DNA from 3 places in the Aliamphritea ceti genome. Region 3 is predicted to be linked to each of the others. Evidence: predicted binding sites of a transcription regulator. Region 3 holds the regulator's gene; each other region holds the start of a gene.
The links. The regulator FliA, encoded in region 3, starts transcription of late flagellar genes. The targets are predictions, from matches to a motif close to CTAAAGTTNNNNNNNNNNCNGCCGATA.
Positions count from the first base shown of each region.

Region 1: OCU49_RS14560 (DUF5610 domain-containing protein) is a predicted target of FliA. The motif match lies at 3,270-3,296, and genes of this name have one in related genera.
Region 2: OCU49_RS13785 (SPM autocatalytic domain-containing protein) is a predicted target of FliA. The motif match lies at 2,849-2,875, and genes of this name have one in related genera.

Region 1 covers NZ_AP025282.1:3,175,750-3,180,452, forward strand. Annotated here, with positions in the region: gene bfr (bacterioferritin) at 1-319, shown strand, start outside; gene bfr (bacterioferritin) at 378-851, shown strand; gene OCU49_RS14545 (bacterioferritin-associated ferredoxin) at 971-1,180, opposite strand; gene OCU49_RS14550 (hypothetical protein) at 1,485-1,829, shown strand; gene OCU49_RS14555 (GGDEF domain-containing protein) at 1,943-3,205, shown strand; gene OCU49_RS14560 (DUF5610 domain-containing protein) at 3,334-3,933, shown strand; gene OCU49_RS14565 (ArsR/SmtB family transcription factor) at 4,208-4,516, shown strand; gene OCU49_RS14570 (bifunctional acetate--CoA ligase family protein/GNAT family N-acetyltransferase) at 4,568-4,703, opposite strand, start outside.
Region 2 covers NZ_AP025282.1:2,995,598-3,000,300, forward strand. Annotated here, with positions in the region: gene astD (succinylglutamate-semialdehyde dehydrogenase) at 1-278, shown strand, start outside; gene astB (N-succinylarginine dihydrolase) at 475-1,827, shown strand; gene OCU49_RS13780 (PhzF family protein) at 1,920-2,780, shown strand; gene OCU49_RS13785 (SPM autocatalytic domain-containing protein) at 2,960-4,441, shown strand; gene OCU49_RS13790 (LuxR C-terminal-related transcriptional regulator) at 4,665-4,703, shown strand, end outside.
Region 3 covers NZ_AP025282.1:4,522,591-4,527,293, forward strand. Annotated here, with positions in the region: gene OCU49_RS20455 (chemotaxis protein CheA) at 1-1,557, opposite strand, end outside; gene OCU49_RS20460 (protein phosphatase CheZ) at 1,570-2,373, opposite strand; gene cheY (chemotaxis response regulator CheY) at 2,384-2,767, opposite strand; gene OCU49_RS20470 (RNA polymerase sigma factor FliA) at 2,841-3,551, opposite strand; gene OCU49_RS20475 (MinD/ParA family protein) at 3,570-4,394, opposite strand; gene flhF (flagellar biosynthesis GTPase FlhF) at 4,419-4,703, opposite strand, start outside.

The DNA of each region.
Region 1 (4,703 bases), 1.3 Mb from region 3:
CTGGCTGATCAAGCGCATCCTTTTCTTAGAAGGTGTTCCAAACCTGAGCAAGCGCCGTGAACTGATCATTGGTCATGACGTAAAGTCGATGATGGAAAATGACCTCAAGCTGGAAATGGAAGTCGTTGCGGCAGTGCGTGACGTTATTGCTACCTGCGAAGCTGAACGTGATTACCAAAGCCGTGAAATCCTTGAAAAACTGTTGTTCGATACCGAAGAAGATCATGTTTACTGGCTGGAACAGCAAATTGGCCTGATCGGCCGTATTGGCATAGCTAACTACACCCAGTCTCAAATGGGTGGCGGTGCCGGCGCATAACTAACAAGAACAGCCAAAAAGGTTTTCAGCCCGCTGAAACCTGAATAAGGAAGATATTATGAAGGGTGATAGCCAAATTATCGCTGGCCTCAACGCCGTACTTGCTAACGAACTGGTTGCCATTAACCAATACTTTTTACATGCACGTATGTTTAAGAACTGGGGCCTCGATGGACTGAATAAAGCTGATTACAAAGTTTCTATTCAGAAAATGAAAAATGCTGACAAGATTATCGAGCGGGTGCTGTTCCTGGAAGGCTTGCCAAACCTTCAGGATCTTGGTCGGCTGCGAATCGGTGAGGATGCTGGTGAAATGATTCAGGCAAATATGGATTTTGAGCTGGACGCCTTAAAACCGCTTAAAGACACCATTGCCAAGTGTGAGGAAAAGAACGATTTCATCAGCCGCAGCCTGCTGGAGAGTATTCTGGAAGAGCAAGAAGAACAGATAGACTGGCTGGAAAGTCAGCAGTATCTGATCGCCAATGCCGGTATGGAAAATTACCTGCAGTCTCAGTTAGACGATGACTGAATCTAATCTTCTATTAGAATGCTAAACGCGCGTAAAAACGTGTGACTAAACAGCACCATTAAAAAAGGCTTAACTCACTGAGTTAAGCCTTTTTCATACCCGGCAGAGCCAAAAATTAATCAGGCTACCTGGGCAGCGTTTTCTGCAAGCGCCAGTAACTTCTCATTAAGAATTTTCTTAGTCACGCGGGCACACTTCCCACACTGACTCGCCACTCCCAGTTGTGTAGACAACTGCTTCATTGTGGTTGCGCCTTCTTCAATACTGGCTTCAATTTTTTTGTCGGTCACACCGTGGCAAATGCAGACGTACATTGTATTCATTCTCATTAACATTAGCTGCAGCGATAGTAATGTAAATGATAATGACTATCAAGATTAATTATCATGAAAATGATTCACATCATTATTCATTCTCAGTGCCAAAGTGAGTACAAAGCACCCGTCGAGTAGCTAAATTTAAGTAGATTTATTCAGCCTGTTGATTTACAAACGATTTATACGCTTGTTTAATATAGGGCAGCCATACGCCCCCTCGGTTATTTAATAGCAGCAAATGCTACTTATTAGTTAACTGAAGCAAAAAAACAATTACTATACTCACACGGGACGTGAATCAGGTTTAAACAGATCTATGACAGTACGCTTACCATTACCAGCAGCCAAGAAGTTGACCATCATTTATAATGTAGAGTCAGGCTGTCTCGGCCCTCAGGGGCCTTCACATATCGAACCTTTCTGTCGCTTTGCTCAGGAACAGATGGTCGATCTTCACAGTGACTTCATCAACTGGCAGATCACTCCCAGGTCCGATAACAGTAAACCCGAAATTCAATATGCACTGATGAATAAACTCCTTCAGGAGCATCAGGCAGAAAAGTTTCTCAGTTATTTCGACAAAAGTGTTGATGAATTGGAAACCTTCCTACTCGGCATAATTGTAATTCTGATTGAGCAGTACCATAACGAGCAGGCTTAAGGTAACTAAAAACGCGAAAGAAATTCCCCAAAGCGGTTAGCCACAGATTCGTCACTAAGGCCGCCTGTGCTACTCTAACGCCTTAATTTGTCTGTTATTTTAAGGCCACTTCCTTGCTTGCTTATGCCTTCACAAAATCACTGCGTTTACTGATTCCCGGAATCATTACTCTGATCGCAGGTGTTCTTTTACAACAGCAGGCAGCGGCTCTGCCGCTGCACTACAAGGACATTGTTACACTGCTTCCTTATGTCCTTGGCATCATTAGCCTGATTCTGGCTGTGAGCTTCAATCAGGGACGTTTATTTCTTAGCACGCTTAACGCGCTTTGCTTTTATGCGGCTATTCAGTCAGAGCTGCAAACTTCACTCAACTTACCGGCTAACTTCGTATTTTTTAGCCTGTTGTGTTTACTCTTTCCAACACAGCATGCATTACTCAGCCTCTATCCAGAAAGAGGTTTTAGCCCGCGCTGGGCGCTTCCCCGCGCCAGTATAGTCATCTGCAGCTATGCCTTGCTCTGCGGACTAAAACAATTTCAGGGATTTGCCGGATGGATAGGTAACCTGCCATCAGCCATGTTGGAACTGGCCTTTAATTCCTTATTACTGAACCAGGTCAGCCTGATTATTTTTACTCTGGTACTGCTGCTCAATGCCTATTTGCTAATGCGCCGCCAAAGCCTGGTAGATGCGGCAATGCTTATCATGACACTGGCCGCTGCTCTGATGCTGGCATTTTTTGCCCAGCCTCTGGCTTCAGCATTATTTGCCTGCTCGGCACTGATCCTGTTGTTATTTACCATTTTATTTAACTCGTACAGCATGGCATTTATTGATGAGCTAACCTCTCTGCCAGGACGCCGGGCACTGGAAAATCAGCTCGCCAGCGTCGGGAAACACTACACCCTGGCAATGGTAGATGTAGACCACTTCAAAAAATTTAATGACACTTATGGTCATGACGTTGGTGATCAGGTGCTGCGCATGGTTGCCAGCCAAATGCGCCAGGCAGCCAAAGGAGCTCAGGTATTCCGCTATGGTGGTGAGGAATTTACCATTTTGTTCAAAGGCAAAGACGAAGCCGCTGCCTGGCATACAGCGGAACGGGTACGCGAAGCTGTCGCAAATTATCCTATGTATATTCGCGGCGATAACCGCCCGGAAGATGCCGATGAAGGTAAAAATCAGCGCCAGTCAGATAAACCTGAATCTGACTATGTACAGGTATGTATCAGCCTTGGCCTGTGTCAGAACACTGATGACCTGGCAGACAGCAGCGCAGTGCTGAAGGCTGCTGATGAAGCCTTGTATAAAGCCAAGCAAATGGGGCGTAACCGTACCATTGGCCGTCAGACGGGTATTACTAACGAATAACCCTTCCCGACTGCTTTCAGCCAGGCTAAATTTTCAAACATATAGTCTGGTTGAATAAATTTCACTCGATTTTTTTGTCAGCTGGTCGATAGTAGAGATAATGACAAACCCATTCAGAGATTCGTGCCATGGAGATTACCCCTCAGGGACAAACCATCCGCAGTAATGAAACGCCTGCGCAACACAATCGTAAAACCGGACAAACAGACAATCAGGGCCAGGCTAATCAGGTAAATATCAGTCAGGCAGAATCGAGTAAGACTCAACTTAATCAGTCGATCCTGAAAGCCTCTCTGGAAGTCAGTATAAAATCTGGTAATGATTCAATGACTCTGCTTTACCGCAGTGCCATTGATAAGCTTAATGAAGTTTTAGAAACTGATTTGGGTGAGAGTTCAATCAACAAAGCCTATGACTCAGGTCTGGATGTCAGTCCGGAAGCAACAGCAGAACGTATCGCTACTCAGACGACAGGATTTTTTGCCAGTTACCGTCAGCAGAACCCTGAACTCAGTGAGTCTGAAGCCGCAGAGAAGTTTAGCGAAATCATCCGTGGTGGCATCAAACAGGGATTTGATGAAGCCAGAGAAATCCTTGACGGCTTAAAAGTGTTAGAAGGTGATATTGCAACAAACATCGATACAACTTACGGCCTGGTACAGGAAAAACTCGATAGTTTCTTTGCAAATCTGGCCAAAACTGAGCCTGCAGAAACCCCTTCATCATAACCCGATTCAGATCAATGTCCGGCCTGATACTTAGGTATATGATCACAAAAGAATAGTCTGTGCCGGACGCGAATACCTGATCGGAAACCATCTGAACAAAAAACTCTGATAGCTGCTCGCCAGCCGGCGCCGTTTCTAGTGTATTAGCAAATTGAGATTTAACTCCAATTCCACTAGAATCCTTGTGTTGGATAACCGAGTGATCCTCGGCCAGCCCCACACAATAATAAAAATTGCCGGAGATTTCCCCTTGAATACCATTGCGGATCATCCTATGACGCCAGAGACCCTGGTAATGATGAAAGACAATGCGGCACAAGCCGCAAAAACAATGAAAGCCCTGAGTAATGAAAGCCGACTTTTGATCCTCTGCCACCTGGATGGCAAAGAACTTTCGGTGACTCAGTTAAATGACTACCTGGACCTTAGTCAATCGGCTTTATCGCAGCACCTGGCTGTACTGCGCAAGGATGAATTAGTCAGCACCCGCCGCGAATCGCAGACCATTTACTATTCGTTGTCAGGCAATAATGCAACTCGCATTATTCATACCCTGCACGAGGTATTCTGCCCAACGCTATAAGTGATCAGGCATTGAAGAGTGCCCCTTCAATGCCCATGATTACCTTCTATGCTAATGCTTTAAACGTTGCTTTTGCCAGTCCTGTTCCGGTTCATTCAGCAACATTTCCATTTCAATCGCGTCTTCATCCATGTTGTAACGATTCTTAAAACCCAAATGACGCGCCAGCCCCTGCATCCCTTTATTC
Region 2 (4,703 bases), 1.5 Mb from region 3:
CCAACAACACTCAGTACGGTTTGTCAGCAGGCCTGTTCAGCGACAGCGAAGATCAGTTCAATACTTTCTATAAAAAGATTCGTGCCGGTATCGTTAACTGGAACAAACAGATTACCGGTGCCAGCAGCGCCGCACCATTCGGTGGCGTAGGTGCCAGCGGTAATCACCGTGCCAGCGCTTACTATGCGGCAGATTATTGCTCATACCCTGTTTCCGGTATCGAAACTGACAGCCTGGCCATGCCTGCCACCCTGTCTCCTGGTCTAAAGCTAGACTAAGAAGCATGACTAAGAAGCAGAACTAGGAAGCTGGACTAAACAGACACCAGAGTTGATGTATTTTAAGCCGCAGTTCGATTGCTATTAAGCTTGATAGCTGCGTAAACCTTCAGGCACACGGATTTTTCCGACCTGATGCTATCCTGATACACGCTCTGGCAAACCATTCTAACGATTACATATTCAGGTACCTTCGATGACAGCACGCGAAGCTAATTTTGACGGCCTGGTCGGCCCAACCCACAACTATGCCGGCTTATCTTTCGGCAACGTTGCCTCTGAACAGCATCAGGCTGCGGCTTCCAACCCAAAGCTGGCAGCTAAGCAAGGCCTGCAAAAGATGAAAGCTCTGCATGATATGGGCTTTGTTCAGGGCGTACTGGCACCTCAGGAACGCCCGGATATTGATACTCTGCGACGTCTCGGCTTCACTGGCTCAGATGCCAGCGTACTCGCCAGCGCAGCTCGACAGGCGCCACGTATTCTTGCTGCTTGCTGCTCAGCTTCCAGCATGTGGACAGCTAATGCTGCAACCGTTTCACCCAGTGCTGATACTGCAGACGGCAAAGTACATTTTACCCCGGCTAACCTGACCAACAAATTCCATCGCTCTATCGAGCACAGTGTGACTGGCCGTATTCTGCAAGCCACCTTTGCCGATAATCAGCACTTTCAACATCACCATGCATTACCAGGCGTTGAGCATTTCGGTGATGAAGGTGCCGCGAACCACACGCGTTTTTGCCATGACTACGGCAAAGCCGGCATCGAGTTTTTTGTGTTTGGCCGCTACGGCTTTGATATGAGCAAGCCAGCGCCTCAAAAATATCCGGCCCGCCAAACGCTTGAAGCTTGTCAGGCAATAGCCCGCAAGCATGGCTTGCGCGACAACGCTGTTGTATATGCGCAACAAAACCCAGCGGTTATCGATCAGGGCGTCTTCCATAACGATGTTATTGCTGTCGGCAACGGTACCCTGCTGTTCTGCCACGATCAGGCCTTCCTGAATCAGGCAGAGGTAAAAGCAGAGCTAACCGCAGCTATGGACAACGACTTTGAAATTATCGAAGTCCCCAGTAACAAAGTATCAGTACAGGATGCTGTTCAAAGCTATCTATTCAACAGCCAGTTACTCAGTAAACCAGAAGGCGGCACTTTGCTGATCATTCCGGAAGAATGTGAGAAAAACCCGGCAGTATGGTCTTACCTGCAGGAACTGGTTAGCAGTGATGCCAGTATTGATGAACTGAAAGTATTCGATCTGAAACAGAGCATGAGTAACGGGGGCGGTCCAGCTTGCCTGCGCTTACGGGTAGCAATGAATACAGCAGAGCAAGCTGCTTTTAACCAGCATACCCGCATGAATGACACACTCTTCAACACGCTGAACGCCTGGGTAGACAAACACTACCGTGACCAATTACGGGAGCAAGATCTGGCTGACCCTCAGCTGCTAACTGAATCCCGAACTGCACTGGATGAGCTGACTCAGATTTTACAACTGGGATCGGTATATCCGTTCCAGCGCGAAGGCCGTTGCCACCCCTAATCTATTCACTCAAAGATATTTTGTCTGCAAGTGTTTTACGCCGGTATTATTATACCGGCGTTTTAGTTTCAATGACTGAGAGAAAGACCTACATGCAGACAGAAGTCTATACGGTTAATGCATTCACCTATCAAAATCAGGGAGGCAATCCAGCCGGAGTTGTAGTGAATGCTGATCCCCTTAACACTGACCAGATGCAAAAGATTGCCAGCAAAATGAGCTACCCGGAAACTGCATTTGTCTGTACACCTCCTCAGAATATACATGCCGACCTTACCGTACGTTTCTTTACCCCATCATCAGAAGTAGATTTCTGTGGTCATGCGACACTGGCAACATTTTACCTGCTCTGGCACCTCAAAATACTTTCTGCAGGTAACTATACTCAGGCAACCAAAGCCGGATTGCTGAATGTCTGTATTACGGACAATGGCCAGATAATTATGGACCAGCAAGCGCCACAGTTTATGTCCATCTTTCCCGCTCAGACAATCGCACCTTTACTGGATTTACCCATCAATGCTATTAATTCGCAGTTTCATCCGCAAAAAGTAAGTACCGGCCTGCCAGATCTGTTTGTTGCTGTAACAAGTGGCTATCTTCAGCAGGTAACGCCAGATCTGCCTGCAATTTCTGAGCTATCCCGACAACATAACCTGACAGGTTTGCATGTATTTGAATTAACACCTAAGGAAACACACGACGCTATCTGCCGCAACTTCGCCCCGCGCTTCGGCATTGATGAAGAAGCAGCTACAGGTAGCTCCAGTGGCGCACTGGCCTGCTATCTACAACGTCACTACTTCCCACAAAAAACTGATTACAGCTTCTTACAGGGACAATCTCTTGGCCTGGAATCAGAGATAAACGTCTCACTAACAATCGCAGACAATGCAGTGACTCAGGTCCAGGCCTTTGGCACAGCAACACTTATTAAACGGCAGACGCTATAGCCATCTAACTCTTTACAACATTGCATTAGCGACACCCTAAAATTCCAGCAATTTTTATGTGTATATAACTTACTTTTTCTCTCCACCAGCCGATAGCCTTATTATTCACCAACACCTGGCTCGCATATTGTTTATATATCTGTTGTTATTACAGCCAGCAGAATCATAGGACGATTACTGTGAAAATCTCATCATCAGAGGTAGCCTTCAGGGCATTACATAACAAAGAAGACAGCCATCATTACGAAAAACAAACCACTGCGTCTGAGCAACGCCGCCGTGGATTCGGAATCCAGACAGGCCTTAGTATCACCGAAACGGTGACCGACCTGTCTTACCAGGCCAAAATGCGCCATCAACAAAGTAACTCCTTATCAAGCCAGTCAATCATCAGCCTGAACGGCCAGACACAAAAGCTTGAAAGTACCAGCAGTCTTGAAACACTCACCCGAACAACCCTTGGGCTTAATGCGCAAACGGCCCGTATCAATATTGAACTGCCAGTCCAGACTCGCAGCCTTAATCTGCAGCATGCCGAAACCTATCAAAATGTTTCCCAACTGACTCAGGGCGACGTAGAGGCAATCGCGGTGAATGCCTCAGGTGGAACCAATGCCAGACTGGATATAACCGAACAGCATTTTTATAAAGAAAAAGAAAAACTCCAGGTTGATACTCAGGGAACCGTAACCACCGCCGATGGCCGCCAGATCAACTTTCTTATGGAACTGGAAATGGAGCGCAGCTTCGAATTAGAAGAATCAATGCAGATCCGCCACAGCGAACGTGAAGTCATGGACCCACTGATGATTAACCTGGGCAATGCCGGTGCCGCACTCACCAGCACCAGCTTCAGCTTCGACCTGGACGCAGACGGCACCACAGAACAAATATCATTTGCCACCGGTGGCAGCGGCTTTCTCGCTCTGGATATTAACAACGACAACAAAATCAACGATGGCAGCGAATTATTCGGCACCCAGGGAAGTGACGGCTTTGCTCATCTTGCCCGCTACGACGATGATGGTAACAAATGGATCGATGAGTCTGATGAAGTGTTCGACAAACTTAAAATATGGAGCCGTGACGAAGCCGGTAATGATCAGCTTATCAGCTTAAAACAAGCCGGTGTTGGCGCCATTTACCTGGGTGCTGGTAGCGGTAACTTCGACCTGACTGACAGCTCTAACCAACTGCTTGGCCAGGTTAAAAGTACCGGCATGTTCTTAATGGAGAGCGGCGAAGCCGGAAGTATTCAGGAAGTTGATCTGGCGATTCATCCTGAAGCAGAGCAGCTGCAAAACGTACCTGATCCGGTTGAGCAAAACCTCAGCACTAATGTGAATCAAACGGCTGACACCCCCAGATTTGTCAGTATTTTTGACCTGATGATGCCAGAAAACAACCCGCCTCAAATGACCCGTCGTACTGAAACCACTACGGTGACAAACAATGAACAGGTTACCGTTAAGACTGATAACAGCGAAGAACAGCCCAAGGAAGTGAAGAAAACACATTCGGGAGAGCTTGGTGAAAGCATCCTCGAGTCACTCAACCGGCTAATCGAGCTGGCACACCTTAAACAAGAAAAAGAGTACGACGAAAACCAGAACCTTAAGGATATCATTCAGAATTTGCGCAAACATCATCTGAATAATTAACCAAGCGTTCTTAGCGGGATCAGGGCCAATCAATTAAAGCCCTGATCCACAACCTGAAAAGCTCTTAAAAACTAACGACTTCCGAGCCAAAAACAAAACCAGCTTAGCGGTGGTTCCACACACCTGATTCTGTTGGCACACCTTCATCCCCAGACGCTGCGTTACCATCCCGTCATACCTAATATCCAAATACAATAAAAATAACAGTATCCTGGAGCCAAGTATGACAACGTCTCAACGGCCCGTAGTCCCTTCTGCTTTG
Region 3 (4,703 bases):
CAGGTTAAAACACTCTTGATCGCTGAGTCGGTTCGCCGCTTCAAAATCCAGCATGCCACGCTCTACAGCCAAACCACGCAGCTTATTCGGATCCATACCTGCGCCATCATCTTCAATGACCAGCAAGATATGGTCACCTTCCTGCTCTGCAGATAACAGTACACTGCCTTCACGAGGTTTTTCACGGCTAACACGTTCGTCCGGCATTTCAATACCGTGGTCAATTGAGTTTCGTACTAAGTGAATCAACGGATCTGCAAGTGCTTCAACCAGGTTTTTATCCAGATCAGTATCTTCACCACGTAACTCCAGGCGAACTTCTTTGTTCAACTGACGGGAAAGATCTCGTACCAAACGAGGGAAACGGCCAAATACTTTTTTCACCGGCTGCATGCGTGTCTTCATAACAGACATTTGCAGATCACCGGTAACCATATCCAGCGAAGCAAGTGCTTTAGTTAACTCACTGTCTTCATTATCTGCACCCAGTCGAACCAGACGGTTACGAACCAGTACCAACTCACCAACCATATTCATGATCTGATCAAGCAGGCGGGTATCAACACGAACATTAGTTTCAACATTAGCTTTTTTCGCATCTGCCGCTTTAGCCGGAGTAGCTTTTGCGGCAGGCTTAGACTCAGCCTTAGGTGCATCAACAAAAGCGCCCTGACCTTTAGACTGAAGATCATCCAGCAGATTTTCAAACTCTCGTTCAGTAATCAAATCATCCTGAGCAGTTCTGGCAGATGCCGGTGTTGTCGCCTTTACGGGCTCTGCTGCCGGAGCAGGTGCTTTCGTCGCCTGCTGCACAGCTTGGTCTAGCAGTTGATCAAACTCGGAATCAGCCATTGAACTCGTCTTAGGCGTTGCAGGATCAGCACCTGGCACACCATTCGGCCCATGCAGTTCGTCCATCAATGAATCAAATTCATCTTCTGTAATTAGATCATTTTTCGCACTGACTGCAGGCACAACACCTGGCGCACCACTGCCATGAAGATCATCCAGTAACGATTCAAACTCATCTTCAGTAATCAAATCTGACCCTGCAGACACCGGAGCTTCTTCGGCAGCAGAAATTCCTGAAACCATTTGACTGAACTGTGCACCCAAATCAGCAGCGGGCTCAGCCGCGGCAGGAGCAGGTGCGACATCCGCAATTGCCTGACCGGCAGCCAGGGCATCCAGCTTGGCGATAAGTTCAGCAGGTGCAGGTTCTGGATTCTCTCCGCCGCGAACATCTTCAAACATTGCATTTACAGTGTCGAGGGCCTGTAATACAACGTCCATCAAGGCTGCAGATACTTGTAAATCATCATTACGCAGCATGTCGAAAAGATTTTCTGCACTGTGGCAGCAGTCAACCATTGGCTCAAGCTGTAAGAAACCCGCACCACCCTTAACGGTATGGAAACCACGGAAGATTGCATTTAACAACTCCCGGTCTTTTGGATTTTGCTCGAGATCAACTAACTGCTCAGACAGAAGTTCAAGGATTTCTCCCGCTTCTACCAAAAAATCTTCCAGTATTTCCTGATCAACATTTAAAGCCATTGCCTACCCCTGTTAAAAACCTAAACTGGAAAGGAGGTCATCCACATCATCCTGGCTGGAAGCAACTTCACTCTTATCTTTTGCTGCCAATTGTGGGCCTTCAGCCATTACTTTCTTTTCTTTCGCCAATGCTTCTGCTTCGGCCGTCATTCCATCAAAACCATTCAGACGATTAACTCTGGAAGCAACTTCCATCAAATTAACCAACTGAGATTCAATATCTGTTACCAACTGAATTACACGCTTTATCAGCTGACCAGTTATATCCTGATACTCTTGCGCCAATAAAATATTCGTCAGCCGTTCTTTCAATTCAACCAGCGCATCTGAATTATCACATGCATGCTGACAGGCAAGCTTATACAGGCCTTCTAACTCTGGCTTTTCTTGCTGAACTTTATCGAACTCATCCAGTAAACGCTGGCGACGATTAAAGCCTTCTTCAAGCTCCGACACCAGAGTCAAAGAGATATCTACGCTATCGATAGTCTTATGCGCGTTACTCTCAGTGAGTTCAATAACATAAGACAAGCGATCACTTGCATCAGATATTGAAGCAATGTGCTCTTTAGAATCCTGCAACATTGCACTACTGCTGACATCATCAGAGAAACTGACAATTGCATTGTGCAAAGAACGAGTAAGAGTGCCTACTTCGTGATACAACGCTTGATGGCGCTTCTCATTCAGATCATGGATCAGCGTCATTGCTGCGCCAACATCACCATTAGCCAAATGCTCTACTAATTTGTCAGCATCCTGCTTCAGCTCAAGCTCAAAGCCACCTGCGCCTTTATTATCTTCCGTCTCAGACATAGCAGCCCACCTAGCCTAGTCGTTCAAAAATCTTATCGATTTTTTCTTTCAGCACAGCTGCAGTAAACGGCTTAATTACATAGCCATTTACACCTGCCTGAGCCGCCTCAACAATCTGATCACGCTTAGCTTCCGCTGTAACCATCAATACCGGAATATGCTTCAGATTCGGATCAGCCCGGACCGTCTTAAGCAAGTCGATACCGGTCATAATTGGCATATTCCAGTCGGTTACCAAAAACTCAATGCTACCGCTTTGCAAAATCGGCAAAGCAGTCTTGCCGTCATCGGCCTCAACTATGTTAGTAAACCCCAGATCACGGAGCAGATTTTTAATGATGCGTCTCATAGTAGAGAAGTCATCTACTACAAGTATTTTTATGTCTTTCTTCAAGACTATCCCTCCATCAGGAAAACTATCTGACTGACTGCAGTTAGCCAGCGTTGTCTTACCCACAGACTGCCAGCTATTGCCAGTCTCTTAATCGACTACGCAAGCGTAACGCTGCCTGACTATGAATCTGGCTAACTCTGGATTCACTGACACCCAGGATCTGACCAATTTCTTTTAAATTCATTTCTTCGTCGTAATACAACGACAACACTAATTTTTCTCGCTCCGGCAATCCTTCAATTGCTGTCGCAATCGCCTGAATAAAACCAAATTCTTCATGCTCTTCTTCAGGACTTAAATTCTCTGCGGCGATGTTTTCGCCAGGACCGTCTTCCTGCGGCTCAATCAGTTTTTCAAAACTGAACAACCGGCTCTCCGCGGAATCTTTTAATAATGCGTGATATTCAGTGACAGTGATATTTAATTCGGCAGCAACATCCCCATCTTGGGCATCTCTACCAGTACGGGATTCAATTGCCTGAATTGCTTCGGAAACTCGGCGCCCATTGCGGTGCACAGAACGGGGAGTCCAATCTCCCCTACGCACCTCATCAATAATTGAGCCGCGAATCCGGATGCCGGCATAAGTTTCAAAACTTGCGCCTTTAGAAGGGTCATATTTTTTGCCGGCTTCAAGCAAACCCACCATGCCTGCCTGAACTAAATCATCCAGCACAACATTTGCAGGCAAGCGCGCCAGCAAATGATGCGCGATACGTTTTACTAACGGCGCATATTGCTCAATCAGCTCTTGACCTGACTTAAACTGTAACTGGTTATACATATTCGCTCTTCTGACTTGTCAGCGTTGATTAGCCCCTTTAACCAATCGCTCAACAAAAAACTCCAGATGACCACGGGGTGATGAAGACACTCCCCACTCATCTACTTTTGCCGCCAGCAGCTTATATGCTAACGAGGCTTTGCTCTTAGGAAACGCTTTTAAAACAGCACGTTGCTGTTGAACACCCTTGCGGACCGACTCATCATAAGGGATTGATCCCAGGTATTGAAGCGTCACATCCAGAAACCTTTCCGAAACGGTTAACAGCTTACTATATATATTCCTGCCTTCCTGCTCAGAACGTACCATATTGGCAAGTACTCTAAATCGACTCACCTGATAGTCCCGATTCAACAGCTTCATGAGTGCATAAGCATCAGTTATCGATGTCGGCTCATCACAAACGACGACAACCACTTCCTGGGCAGCTTTGACGAAACTTACTACCGTATCGGAAATACCCGCTGCAGTATCGATTATCAGCACATCCAGATCATCTTCGATATCGCTAAACGAGTGAATCAGTTCAGAATGTTCATGCGCACTCAGGGTTGTCATGGCCTGCGTACCGGAAGCTGCTGGCACAATATGGACGTTTTTATCCACTTCAATCAACAGATCGCGTAAGGAACAGTCTCCCGCTAACACATCAGTAATATTTTGTGTTGCCTTAACTCCAAGCAGAACGTCAACGTTTGCCAACCCTAAATCGGCATCCATAAGCACGACCCTTCGACCTATCTCACCTAATGCAAGACTCAGGTTTACAGATACGTTCGTCTTACCAACGCCGCCCTTACCACCGGTAACAGCAACAACTTTCACGGGGTGCGGACTAGTCATTATGTCTTCCTATCTGATATCCCATCAATCAACCCACTGCCCATTTTGTGAAAGTTTATCCTGACGACGATCCTGAGCCATGCGTTGATTGCGTGATACACGCTGTGCAGTAACCACCGCACGGCTCACCAAATCACGCTTATGAGCAACTTCTAAATCGTCCGGAACCCGCTGTCCATCGGTCACATAAGTGACAGGCAAGCCGTTATCCACAATCAGTTCAATGGCCTCACCAAGATTCCCGGACTCGTCTAACTTACTGAGAATACAACCATTAAGCCCCATACGGCTGTAAGTTTCATAGGCATT